Linked DNA regions of Immundisolibacter sp.. The protein of the gene in region 1 binds, or shares a complex with, the protein of each later gene. Links are inferred from orthologs where the notes say so. Each region holds a gene or a part of one and is shown in the gene's direction. Other genes may lie near its edges.

Region 1 (5,497 bases):
CTACCGCCTCGTCGGCGCTATTCAGGCGCAGAAAAAACAACTCCACCCGGTACCCCGCCGTCTGCCACGCGCGAATGTGGCGCAGGTAGGTCCTGCCGGACAGCATGGTTTCAAAGGCAAAGCTCTGGCGCGCGGCAAAGTGGCGCGCCAATTCCAGCAGCATGACCCGCGCGGCCTGCACGGCTGCCGTCTGCGGCGCAAAGGGCGCCAAGCCGGCGGCGATCAGATCGGCATTGACGAACACCGGGCAGCCCGCCTCGTTGGGCAGGAACTCGCGGGCAAAGGTGGTTTTCCCCGCCCCGTTCGGGCCGGCGATGATGATGACTTTGAGTTCATCGCTCATCGCTTACACCTCCAGCGCGTACGGGGTCTGCTTGAAGGTGATGCCCTCGCGCGCGGCGCGTCCGCCCATGCGGTTGGCGGCGGCGTAGATCACTTTCGGGCCGGCGAAGCGGGGCAACAGGTCGAACACCGGGCCGGTGAGCACGTTGCCGCCGGCCACCGAGCGATCCTTGAGGATGCCGTTGTAGAGCAGGTAAATGGCGCGCCCCTCGTGCACGCCGATCAGCGGCGAATCGGCCTGGCCCGTGTAGCCGGTACCGGTCTCGGCGAACCAGACGAACTCGGCCAGCTGGGCAAAGCGCACGTCGCCGCGGATCTGGCCGTCGGCATCGAACAGCGGCTCGGCGGACAGGCGGCAGAACTGGAAGCCACCGCCGAGGCCCGCGACGGCCTGGCCCTTGGCGTTGGTGTAGCCGTTGGCGACGCGCCTGACGCGCTCGGCAGTGACGGTGCGAGCGATGTTGTCGTCCATCTCGACCAGGATGAAGCGACGGCTGCCGCCGTCCGCGGCGTTTTGCTTGAGCACCGCATGGCCGGTGGTGCCGGAGCCGGCGAAGCTGTCGAGGACGATGGAGTCCTTGTCCGTGGCGATCTGCAGGATGCGCTGGATCAGACGGGTTGGCTTCGGCGTAATGAAAACGTCGTCGGAGGTATCGAAATCGACCAGTTCGAGTAGCTCCTTCTTTGCTTCTTGCGTATGGCCAACATCCTTGTAAAACCACATCGTCTGCGGAACAACACCGTCTTTCACGTCGGTGAGAAATCGTTTGAACTGGGGGATTGAATCTTTCTTCTTTCCCCACCAAATGCGATTGTCCCGATCGAGTTCTTCGAAGCGTTCCTTTGAGATCGTCCAATAACGACCCTTTGGAGGTGCTTCAATCACGCGCCCTGATGGCGTCGTGAGCGAGTAAGTGCCATCAGAATAGAAATTTCGCGCGGATAGATCGCTTGTCTTCCAAGGCCCGCGTGGGTCATTGTCGGGGTTTTTGTACGCAGCATCTTGCGATTCATTGCGGCCGAGCAAATTTGGCTTCCACGTCTCGGAGTTTGCAGCATAGATGACGATGTAGTCGTGATCTTCAGAGAGATGACGTGCCGAGTTCTTGGGCGAATAGACTTTCTGCCACAGCACGGTCGCCACGAAGTTCCTCGCCCCGAAAATCTCATCCATCAGCAAGCGCAGCGCCGCCACTTCGTTGTCGTCGATGGAAACGAAGATGGCGCCGTCGTCCCGCAGAAACTGCCGCAGCAGCACCAGGCGCGGGTACATCATGCACAGCCAGCGGTCATGGCGGTCCAGCGTTTCGCCTTCCCGGCCGACCACCTCGCCCAGCCACTTGCGTATCTGCGGGCTGTTGACATTGTCGTTGTAGGCCCAGCCCTCGTTGCCGGTGTTGTAGGGCGGGTCGATGTAGATGCACTTCACCTGCCCGGCGTAGCGGGGCAGCAAGGCTTTCAGCGCGTGCAGGTTGTCGCCCTGCACGATCAGGTTGTTCGGCGTCCCGCCTTCGGTGCCGGCATCCGCCGCACCGCAGGACAGCCCCGGCACCGGCTCCAGCAGGCGCAGCGGCACGTCCTTGTGGTGTTTGACGACGGCTTCCTTGCCGATCCAGTTCAGCGTGGGCATGCGGGTTTCCGGCGGTGGGCGCGGGCCGGGACGCTGCCGGCCGGGGCTGCTGGGTGGCCACCGCCCGCGCGTGGGCGGTGTCGGCCGGTCCGCGGCTCGCCGGTCGGGCCCGGGGCCAGACGAATCGGCTGGCGATTATGAAGCAGCGCTCCGCCCGCGGTGGCGTGGCCGGCGTCCGTCGCCACCGGAAGTGGCCAAAAGCCAAGCCCCGCGTGGTTTTGCAGGTTGACGACGGCGAAAAAAGCGTATGCTTGCGTCGACTTCTTCAGGCCGGGCATCAAACGACGTTCTTAACGTGTTGTCTTCGCTGGAAAAACTCTATTCGGTTGCGCAGTCGCGGCAGATCGATCGAGCCGCGGCGCAGCTAGCCGCGTGCAGTGGCAGCGTGCTGATGGAGCGCGCCGGTGCGGCTGCGTTCGCGTTTCTGCGTGGCCGCTGGCCGCAGGCGCAGCGCCTGGCCGTGCTGTGCGGAGCCGGCAACAACGGCGGTGACGGCTACGTGCTGGCGCGTCTGGCGCATCTGGCCGGGTGGCCGGTGCGCCTGGCCGCGGTGGCCGGCCCGCCGCGTCCCGGCAGCGAGGCGGACACGGCCCGGCAGTGGTTCATCGCCTGCGGCGGCGCCGAAGAAAGTATTTCAGTTGCCACGCTGGCGCAGGCCGATGTGGTGGTCGATGCACTGCTGGGCACGGGTCTGGACCGACCGCCCGCCGGACCGGTGGCCGACGCCATTGCCGCCATCGATGCCAGCGGCCGGCCGGTGCTGGCCCTGGATGTGCCAAGCGGGCTGAACGCCGATACCGGCCAGGCGCCGGGCGCGCTGGTGCGGGCCGATGCCACGGTCAGCTTCGTGGCCCGCAAGCAGGGTCTGTACACCGGCCAGGCGCGCGACTGTTGCGGGCAGCTGGTTTTCGATGATCTGGGCGTGCCGCAGCAGGCGCTGGCGCAGGCCGGCGCGGCGCCGGCGGTGTTGCTGGACCTGCCGCGCCTGCGCGCGGCCTGGTTGCCGCCGCGCCGCCGCGGCGCGCACAAGGGCGATTTCGGTCACGTGCTGGTGATCGGCGGCGATCACGGCTACGGCGGTGCGGTGCGCCTGGCCGGCGAGGCGGCGGCCCGCGCCGGGGCCGGCCTGACCAGCGTCGCTACGCGCCCGGCGCATGTGCCGGCGCTGCTTGCCGGGCGGCCGGAGTTGATGGCGCGCGGTGTGGATGGCGCCGCCGATCTGGCGCCGCTGCTGGCCCGCGCCAGCGTGCTGGCGCTCGGTCCGGGCCTGGGGCAGGGCGATTTCGGCCGCGCGCTGTTTGGGGCGGCGCTCGGCCGCGGCCTGCCGCTGGTGGTGGATGCCGACGCACTGAACCTGCTGGCCGCGGCGCCCGAGCGGCGCGCGGACTGGATTCTGACGCCGCATCCCGGCGAGGCGGCGCGCCTGCTGGGCATCACCACCGCGCAGGTGGAGGCCGATCGCTACGGCGCCGTGCGCGCGCTGCAGGCCCGCTTCGGCGGCGTGGTGCTGCTCAAGGGCGCCGGCACGCTGGTGTGCGACGGCCAGGCACCGGTCGGCGTGGTGCCGTATGGCAATCCGGGCATGGCCAGCGGCGGCATGGGTGATGTGCTGACCGGCCTGATCGCCGGGCTGTGGGCGCAGGGCCTGCCGGCACTGGCGGCGGCGGCGCTGGGCGCCTGCCTGCACGCGGCGGCCGCCGATGCGCTGGCGGCGCGCCGCGGCGAGCGCGGCCTGCTGGCCTGTGACGTGTCGGCCGCTTTGCCGCCCTTGCTCAATGGAATGGACGATGGAGCGCACCTGGGTGCTTGAGGACGAGGCGGCGCAGCTGGATTTGGGCGCGCGCCTGGCGCGGGCGCTGCCCGGATCCCTGTGCGTCTACCTGCGCGGCCCGTTGGGTGCCGGCAAGACCACGCTGGTGCGCGGCGTGCTGCGGGCGCTCGGCCACGCCGGCCCGGTGCGCAGCCCGACCTACACGATTTTGGAAACCTACGCCGTGGCGCGCGGCGAGGTCTGCCATCTCGACTTGTACCGCCTCGGCAGTGCCGAGGAACTGGAAGACATCGGCGCCCGCGAGCTGTTCGACGGGCGGCATGTCTGCTTCGTGGAATGGCCCGAGCGCGGCGCCGGCTGGCTGCCGCAGGCCGACCTGGAACTGGACATCGACATGGCCGGCAGTGGCCGCCGGGTGCAGGCCCGCGCGCACAGCCCCGCCGGCGAGCGAACCCTGGAATCCCTGGCATGAAAAAACTCCTGATCTGTCTGCTGGCGCTGTCGCCGCTGGCCGGTTTCGCGGGCGAGCTGCGCGGCGTGCAGTACGCGCCGGTGGCCGGCGGCACGCGGCTGACGCTGAATCTGAGCGCGCCCACCGCGGTGCGCGTGTTCAGCCTGAAGGCGCCGGAGCGGCTGGTGGTCGACCTGCCGGCCACCACGCTGCGCGGCGCACTGGCCGCGCCGCCCGGCGGTACGCTGCGCGCCGTGCGCAGCGGCCCGCAGGCCGGCGGCGGCTTGCGGGTGGTGTTCGACCTGGCGGCGCCGGTGCAGTGGCGCCACGCCACGCTGCCGGCCGGCGGCGGCCAGGGGCCGCGGGTGCAGATCGACGTGCTGGGCGGCAAGGCGGCGCCGGCGCCGGTGGTGGCACGCGCGCCGGCACAGACGTCCCGGCCGGCCTCGGCACCGGTTGTTGCCAAGCCAGCCAATGCGGTCGCGCTTGCCAAGCCCATCCCGCAGGTCAGCAAACAGCCCGCTGCGCCGATTGCTCCACGGCCCGAGCCAGCGGTTGCCACGGCGGCGGCTGTACCCAGCGCCGCCGCTGCGCCGGTGCTGCGCGCCAAGTCGGCCGGCGCCGTGACGGTGGTGATCGATGCCGGCCACGGCGGCCACGACGTGGGGGCGGTCGGCCCCGGGCGCCTGTACGAGAAGACCGTCACGCTGGCCATTGCCCGCGAACTGGCGGCGCAGATCAACGCCAAGCCGGGCATGCGCGCCGTGCTCACGCGCAGCGACGACCGCTTCCTGGAGCTGCGCCAGCGCACCGCAGTGGCGCACAAGCACAAGGCCGACCTGTTCGTGTCGATACACGCCGACGCCGTGGCCAAGGGCACGGCGCGCGGGTCGAGCGTCTACGCGCTGTCCGAGCATGGCGCCACCAGCGAGGCGGCGCGCCTGCTGGCGGCGCGCGAGAACGCGGCCGGTCTGGACCCCGGCCTGGCCAGCGTGGGGCAGGACCGGGTGCTGCGCTCGGTGCTGCTGGACCTGTCGCAGAACGCGACCACCGAGAGTAGCCTTCGCCTGGCCGACCGCCTGCTGGATCGCCTGGCGGATGTGAACAAGCTGCACCGCTCGGACGTGCAACAGGCCGGCTTCATGGTCCTCAAATCGCCGCAGGTGCCCTCGGTGCTGGTCGAAACCGCATTCATTTCCACGCCCGACGAGGCGCGCAAGCTGGCCGATTCGCAGTTCCGCCGCCGCTTGGCCGGGGCACTGGCGGCTGGTATCCGCGATTACCTGCAAACCGAGCCACGCCT
Region 2 (4,070 bases), on another replicon or contig:
CGCCAGATGCTGCGCGAAATGTGCGAGCGCCTGGAGGCCCGCGCCGGCCACATCGAGATGAGCTTTCCGTTTTTCGTCAACAAGGCGGCGCCGGTCACCGGCGTGACCAGCTTGATGGACTACCAGGTCAGCTACATCGGCGAAATCGTGCACGGCCAGGCCGAGCGCCTGACCGCCAGGTTGGTGATCCCGGTCACCAGCCTGTGCCCGTGCTCGAAGAAGATTTCCGACTACGGCGCCCACAACCAGCGCACGCACGTGACGCTGACTGCCCACCTGCGCACGCCGGTGTGGATCGAAGAACTGATCGAGTTGGTGGAGGCGCAGGCGTCCAGCGAACTGTACGGACTGCTAAAGCGCCCGGACGAGAAGTACGTCACCGAACATGCCTACGACAACCCGAAGTTCGTCGAGGATCTGGTGCGCGACATCGCCGGTGCGCTCAACAACGACGAGCGCCTGGCCGGCTACGTGGTGGAGGCGGAGAACTTCGAGTCCATCCACAACCACTCGGCCTACGCGCTGATCGAAAAGCCGGCCCGCGCGGGCTGAGCCTCGATCAATACTTGCGGCGCAGCACCAGCGCGTCCTGCGCGTGCTCGATCTGCGTGCGCGACAGGAACGACATGCCCAGCAGCGCACGGCTCGGCTGGGCGCCGCGGATCACCACCGCCTGCACATTCGGCAGCCGGATGGCGCCGACACCCACCTCGCGCAGCGTGACCGCGTAGGCTTCGGTGATGCCGCTGGCCGTTTCCACCAATCCCCGGCTGCCGGCCCGGTAGTCGATACCGAGACCACGCGCCGTGGCATCGTTCATGGCCACGGTCGTCGCGCCGGTATCGACCAGGAAGTCGACCGACTGGCCGTTGATGGTGCCCGTGGTGAGGAACATGCCGCCGTCACCGCGGGCTATGCGCACCGCTGCGGTCTGCGCGGTCGGCAAGGCCCCACCGGCGCGCCCACCGAGCGGGACTTCGTGCGTTTGACCGTCCACCTGCAGCCGCGCGCTGGCAGCGCCGAGCGCCAGCAGGCGCACACCTTCGGGACTGGTCTGTCCGACCCGCAACGTGCGCCGCGCGCCGTCCACCTGCAACACCGCAGTTTGTCCAAGCACGGCCTGCAGTTCGATCAGCGGCGCAGCCGCGGCGCTACCGCACAGGGCCGCGCCAAGGATTACCAGGGGAGCAAAAATCCGGCGCATGAAACGCTTCATGACCGGTAATTGGCGCCGAATCAGCCGCCGAGGCGCGCCTTCACGCGCCGGCTGACGTCCGCCATGTCGGCACGGCCCTGCACCTGCGGGCGCAGCAGCGCCATCACGGCACCCATGTCGCGGGCGCCTTGCGCGCCGCTGGCGGTGATGGCATCGGCAATCAAGTGGTCGATTTCGGCGGGTGTCAGCGCGGCCGGCAGGAACTCCTGCAGGATGCCCAGCTCGAATCGTTCCTTGTCTGAAAGATCGGTCCGCCCGGCGGCATCGAACTGTGCGATCGACTCGCGCCGCTGCTTGACCATCTTGTCGAGCACCGCCAGCACCTGCGCGTCGTCGAGCACGATGCGCTCGTCGACTTCGCGCTGCTTGATGGCGGCGGTGATCAGTCGCAGCGTGCCGAGGCGGTCCCGGTCACGGGCCCGCATGGCCGCCTTGACGGCTTCGTCAAGGCGCTGCTTGAGCGACACGGCGCTCAGGACAGGCGCGCACCGCGCACGCGGCGCACGCTGCGACCGCCGCGGGAGACTTTCTTCTGGTGCCGCTTGACCGCTGCGGCGGCCTTGCGCTTGCGTTCCTGGGTTGGCTTTTCGTAGAACTCGCGCCGTCGCGATTCGGACAAAACCCCCGCTTTCTCGCAGGTGCGCTTGAAGCGGCGCAGGGCAACGTCGAAGGGTTCGTTTTCGCGCAGTTGAACGACCGGCATGCAAAGACCTCTGAAACCTGGAGCCGGCGCGGGACAAAACCCACAAAGCCGGGATGAAGAAAAGTGCTAGATTCTAGCTGCACTTGCACCTGTGGCGAAAGTCGCCCCGCCCGCCGATCCTGATTGCGCCTTCCATGCTGGTCCTTGGCCTCGAAACTTCCTGCGACGAAACCGGCCTTGGCCTGTACCACAGCGACCGCGGCCTGCTCGGCCACACGCTGCACAGCCAAGTCGGCCTGCACGCACCGCACGGCGGCGTGGTGCCGGAGCTGGCCTCGCGCGATCACCTGCGCCGCACCGTGCCGCTGCTGCGCCAGCTGCTGACCGAGACCGGCACCGACCTGTCGCAGCTGGACGGCATCGCCTACACCGCCGGCCCTGGCCTGATCGGCGCGCTGCTGGTCGGCAGCAGCATCGGCCGCAGCCTGGCCTTCGCGCTCGGCATACCGGCGGTCGGCGTACATCACATGGAAGCGCACCTGCTCTCGCCGCTGCTGGATCCCGCCAGCCGGCCGCGCTTTCCGTTCCTGGCGCTGCTGGTGTCGGGCGGCCATACGCTGCTGGCACAGGTGGACGGCCTGGGCGCATACACGATTCTGGGCGAGTCGGTAGACGATGCCGCCGGCGAGGCTTTCGACAAGACCGCCAAGCTGCTCGGTCTGCCCTACCCCGGCGGGCCGGCGCTGGCCGCGCTGGCGCAGGATGGTCGAAGCGACCGCTTCACCCTGCCGCGACCGATGACCGCCAAACCCGGCCTCGATTTCAGCTTCAGCGGCCTGAAAACCCAGGTGCGCCTGCTGATCGAGGCGCACCCGCAGCCGCAGCACCGCGCCGACATCGCCCGCGCCTTCGAGGACGCCGTGGTCGACACGCTGCTGATCAAGTGCCGGCGCGCGCTGACGCAGACCGGCCTGCGCGCGCTGGTGGTGGCCGGTGGCGTCAGTGCCAATCGCCACCTGCGCACGGCTCTGGACAGCGCCGCAGCCAGCGACGGCTTTGCCGTTCACTACCCGCCGCCCGAGCTGTGCACCGACAACGGCGCCATGGTGGCCTTTGCCGGCTGCCTGCGCCTGCAGGCCGGCGAACAGGCCGGACCGGACTGCGGCGCCCGTGCCCGTTGGCCGCTGGCGGAGCTGACGGCGGCCAGCCAAGCGCCCGCCTTGCTATAGTCCGGCGATGATCAGCCACCCCCCCACGCCCACCCTGACCGATCCTTTCCAGCGGCGCATCGAGTACGTGCGCGTGTCGGTCACCGACCGCTGTGACCTGCGCTGCAGCTACTGCATGCCCAAGGGCTTCGACGGCTTTCACGAGCCGGACGACTGGCTCACCTTTGGCGAAATCGAGCGCGTGGTGGCGGCCTTCGTGCGCCTTGGCGTGCAGCGCATTCGCCTGACCGGCGGCGAGCCGCTGGTGCGCCGCGATTTGCCGAACCTGGCCGCGCGCCTGTCCGCCCTGCCCGGCCTGGCCGATCTGTCGCTGTCCACCAACGCCGTGCGGCTGGACAAATACGCGGTCGCGCTCAAGACGGCCGGCGTGCGGCGCGTCAACGTCAGCCTGGATTCGCTGCGTCCCGAGCGGTTCGCCGAGATCACCGGCGGCGGCAAGCTGCACAAGGTGCTGCGCGGCCTGGACGCCGCCCACGCCGCGGGGCTGGCTCCGGTCAAGATCAACATGGTCGCCATGGGCGGCGTCAACGACGACGAAATCGAGGACATGGTCGCGTTCTGTGCCGAGCGCGATTTCACCCTGCGCCTGATCGAAACCATGCCCATGGGCGACACCGGTCGCAACGCCGGCGGCCAGTACCTGAGCCTGCAATCCGTGCGCGAGCGACTCGCCGAGCGTTTCGATCTGATCCCGGACATCCTGCCCGGCGGCGGCCCGGCGCGTTACTACCGCGTGGCCGGCTCGAAAACCACCATCGGCTTCATCACGCCCATCTCCCAGCACTTTTGCGAAACCTGCAACCGCGTGCGCCTGGCCGCCGACGGCACGCTTTACCTGTGCCTGGGCCAGGACAACCGCTACGAACTGCGGCCCATGCTGCGCGCCGGTGCCAGCGACGCGGAGCTGGAAACAGCCATCCGCGCCGCCATTGGTCTCAAGCCCGAGCGGCACGAATTCCGCGAGAAGCCGGAAAAAGTCATC

Evidence for each region. Proteins that work in one complex are often made in the same cells at the same time.
Region 2: the proteins of tsaE (region 1) and tsaD are in contact, whole or in part, in a crystal structure (PDB 6N9A), measured with the Thermotoga maritima proteins. The link is inferred for Immundisolibacter sp. from one-to-one orthologs. Residues at the interface, in WP_004082108.1 of Thermotoga maritima: Leu37, Gly38, Lys46, Lys57, Val59, Lys60, Ser61, Thr63, Phe64, Thr65, Leu66, Met67, Val69, Pro71, Tyr82, Arg83, Leu84, Asp86, Asp88, Phe89, Asp93, Ile128, Asp130, Glu131, Arg134; in WP_004082750.1 of Thermotoga maritima: Cys10, Asp11, Arg49, His50, Leu82, Gly84, Gly135, Gly136, Glu154, Thr155, Leu156, Asp157, Asp158, Ser159, Glu162, Asp165, Lys166, Arg169, Leu170, Tyr175, Lys213, Thr214, Leu217, Tyr218, Gln221, Arg222, Asn324.

What each region holds. Positions count from the first base shown.
Region 1 is NZ_JACIZD010000002.1:259,030-264,526, reverse strand. Bases 2,488-5,487 are described here. They hold tsaE (tRNA (adenosine(37)-N6)-threonylcarbamoyltransferase complex ATPase subunit type 1 TsaE), read left to right. Parts: upstream 2,488-3,759; coding sequence 3,760-4,215; downstream 4,216-5,487. Other genes in these bases: H5U26_RS05030 (N-acetylmuramoyl-L-alanine amidase), read left to right, coding at 4,212-5,487; H5U26_RS05040 (NAD(P)H-hydrate dehydratase), read left to right, coding at 2,488-3,782. In the rest of the region: H5U26_RS05050 (AAA family ATPase), read right to left, coding at 1-343; H5U26_RS05045 (site-specific DNA-methyltransferase), read right to left, coding at 347-1,972; more of H5U26_RS05040, read left to right, coding at 2,268-2,487; more of H5U26_RS05030, read left to right, coding at 5,488-5,497. UniProt on the Escherichia coli protein: Required for the formation of a threonylcarbamoyl group on adenosine at position 37 (t(6)A37) in tRNAs that read codons beginning with adenine.
Region 2 is NZ_JACIZD010000003.1:21,351-25,420, reverse strand. Bases 1,249-4,070 are described here. They hold tsaD (tRNA (adenosine(37)-N6)-threonylcarbamoyltransferase complex transferase subunit TsaD), read left to right. Parts: upstream 1,249-2,053; coding sequence 2,054-3,088; downstream 3,089-4,070. Other genes in these bases: moaA (GTP 3',8-cyclase MoaA), read left to right, coding at 3,096-4,070; rpsU (30S ribosomal protein S21), read right to left, coding at 1,689-1,919; H5U26_RS06105 (GatB/YqeY domain-containing protein), read right to left, coding at 1,249-1,683. In the rest of the region: GTP cyclohydrolase FolE2, read left to right, coding at 1-552; H5U26_RS06110 (TIGR02281 family clan AA aspartic protease), read right to left, coding at 560-1,216; more of H5U26_RS06105, read right to left, coding at 1,237-1,248.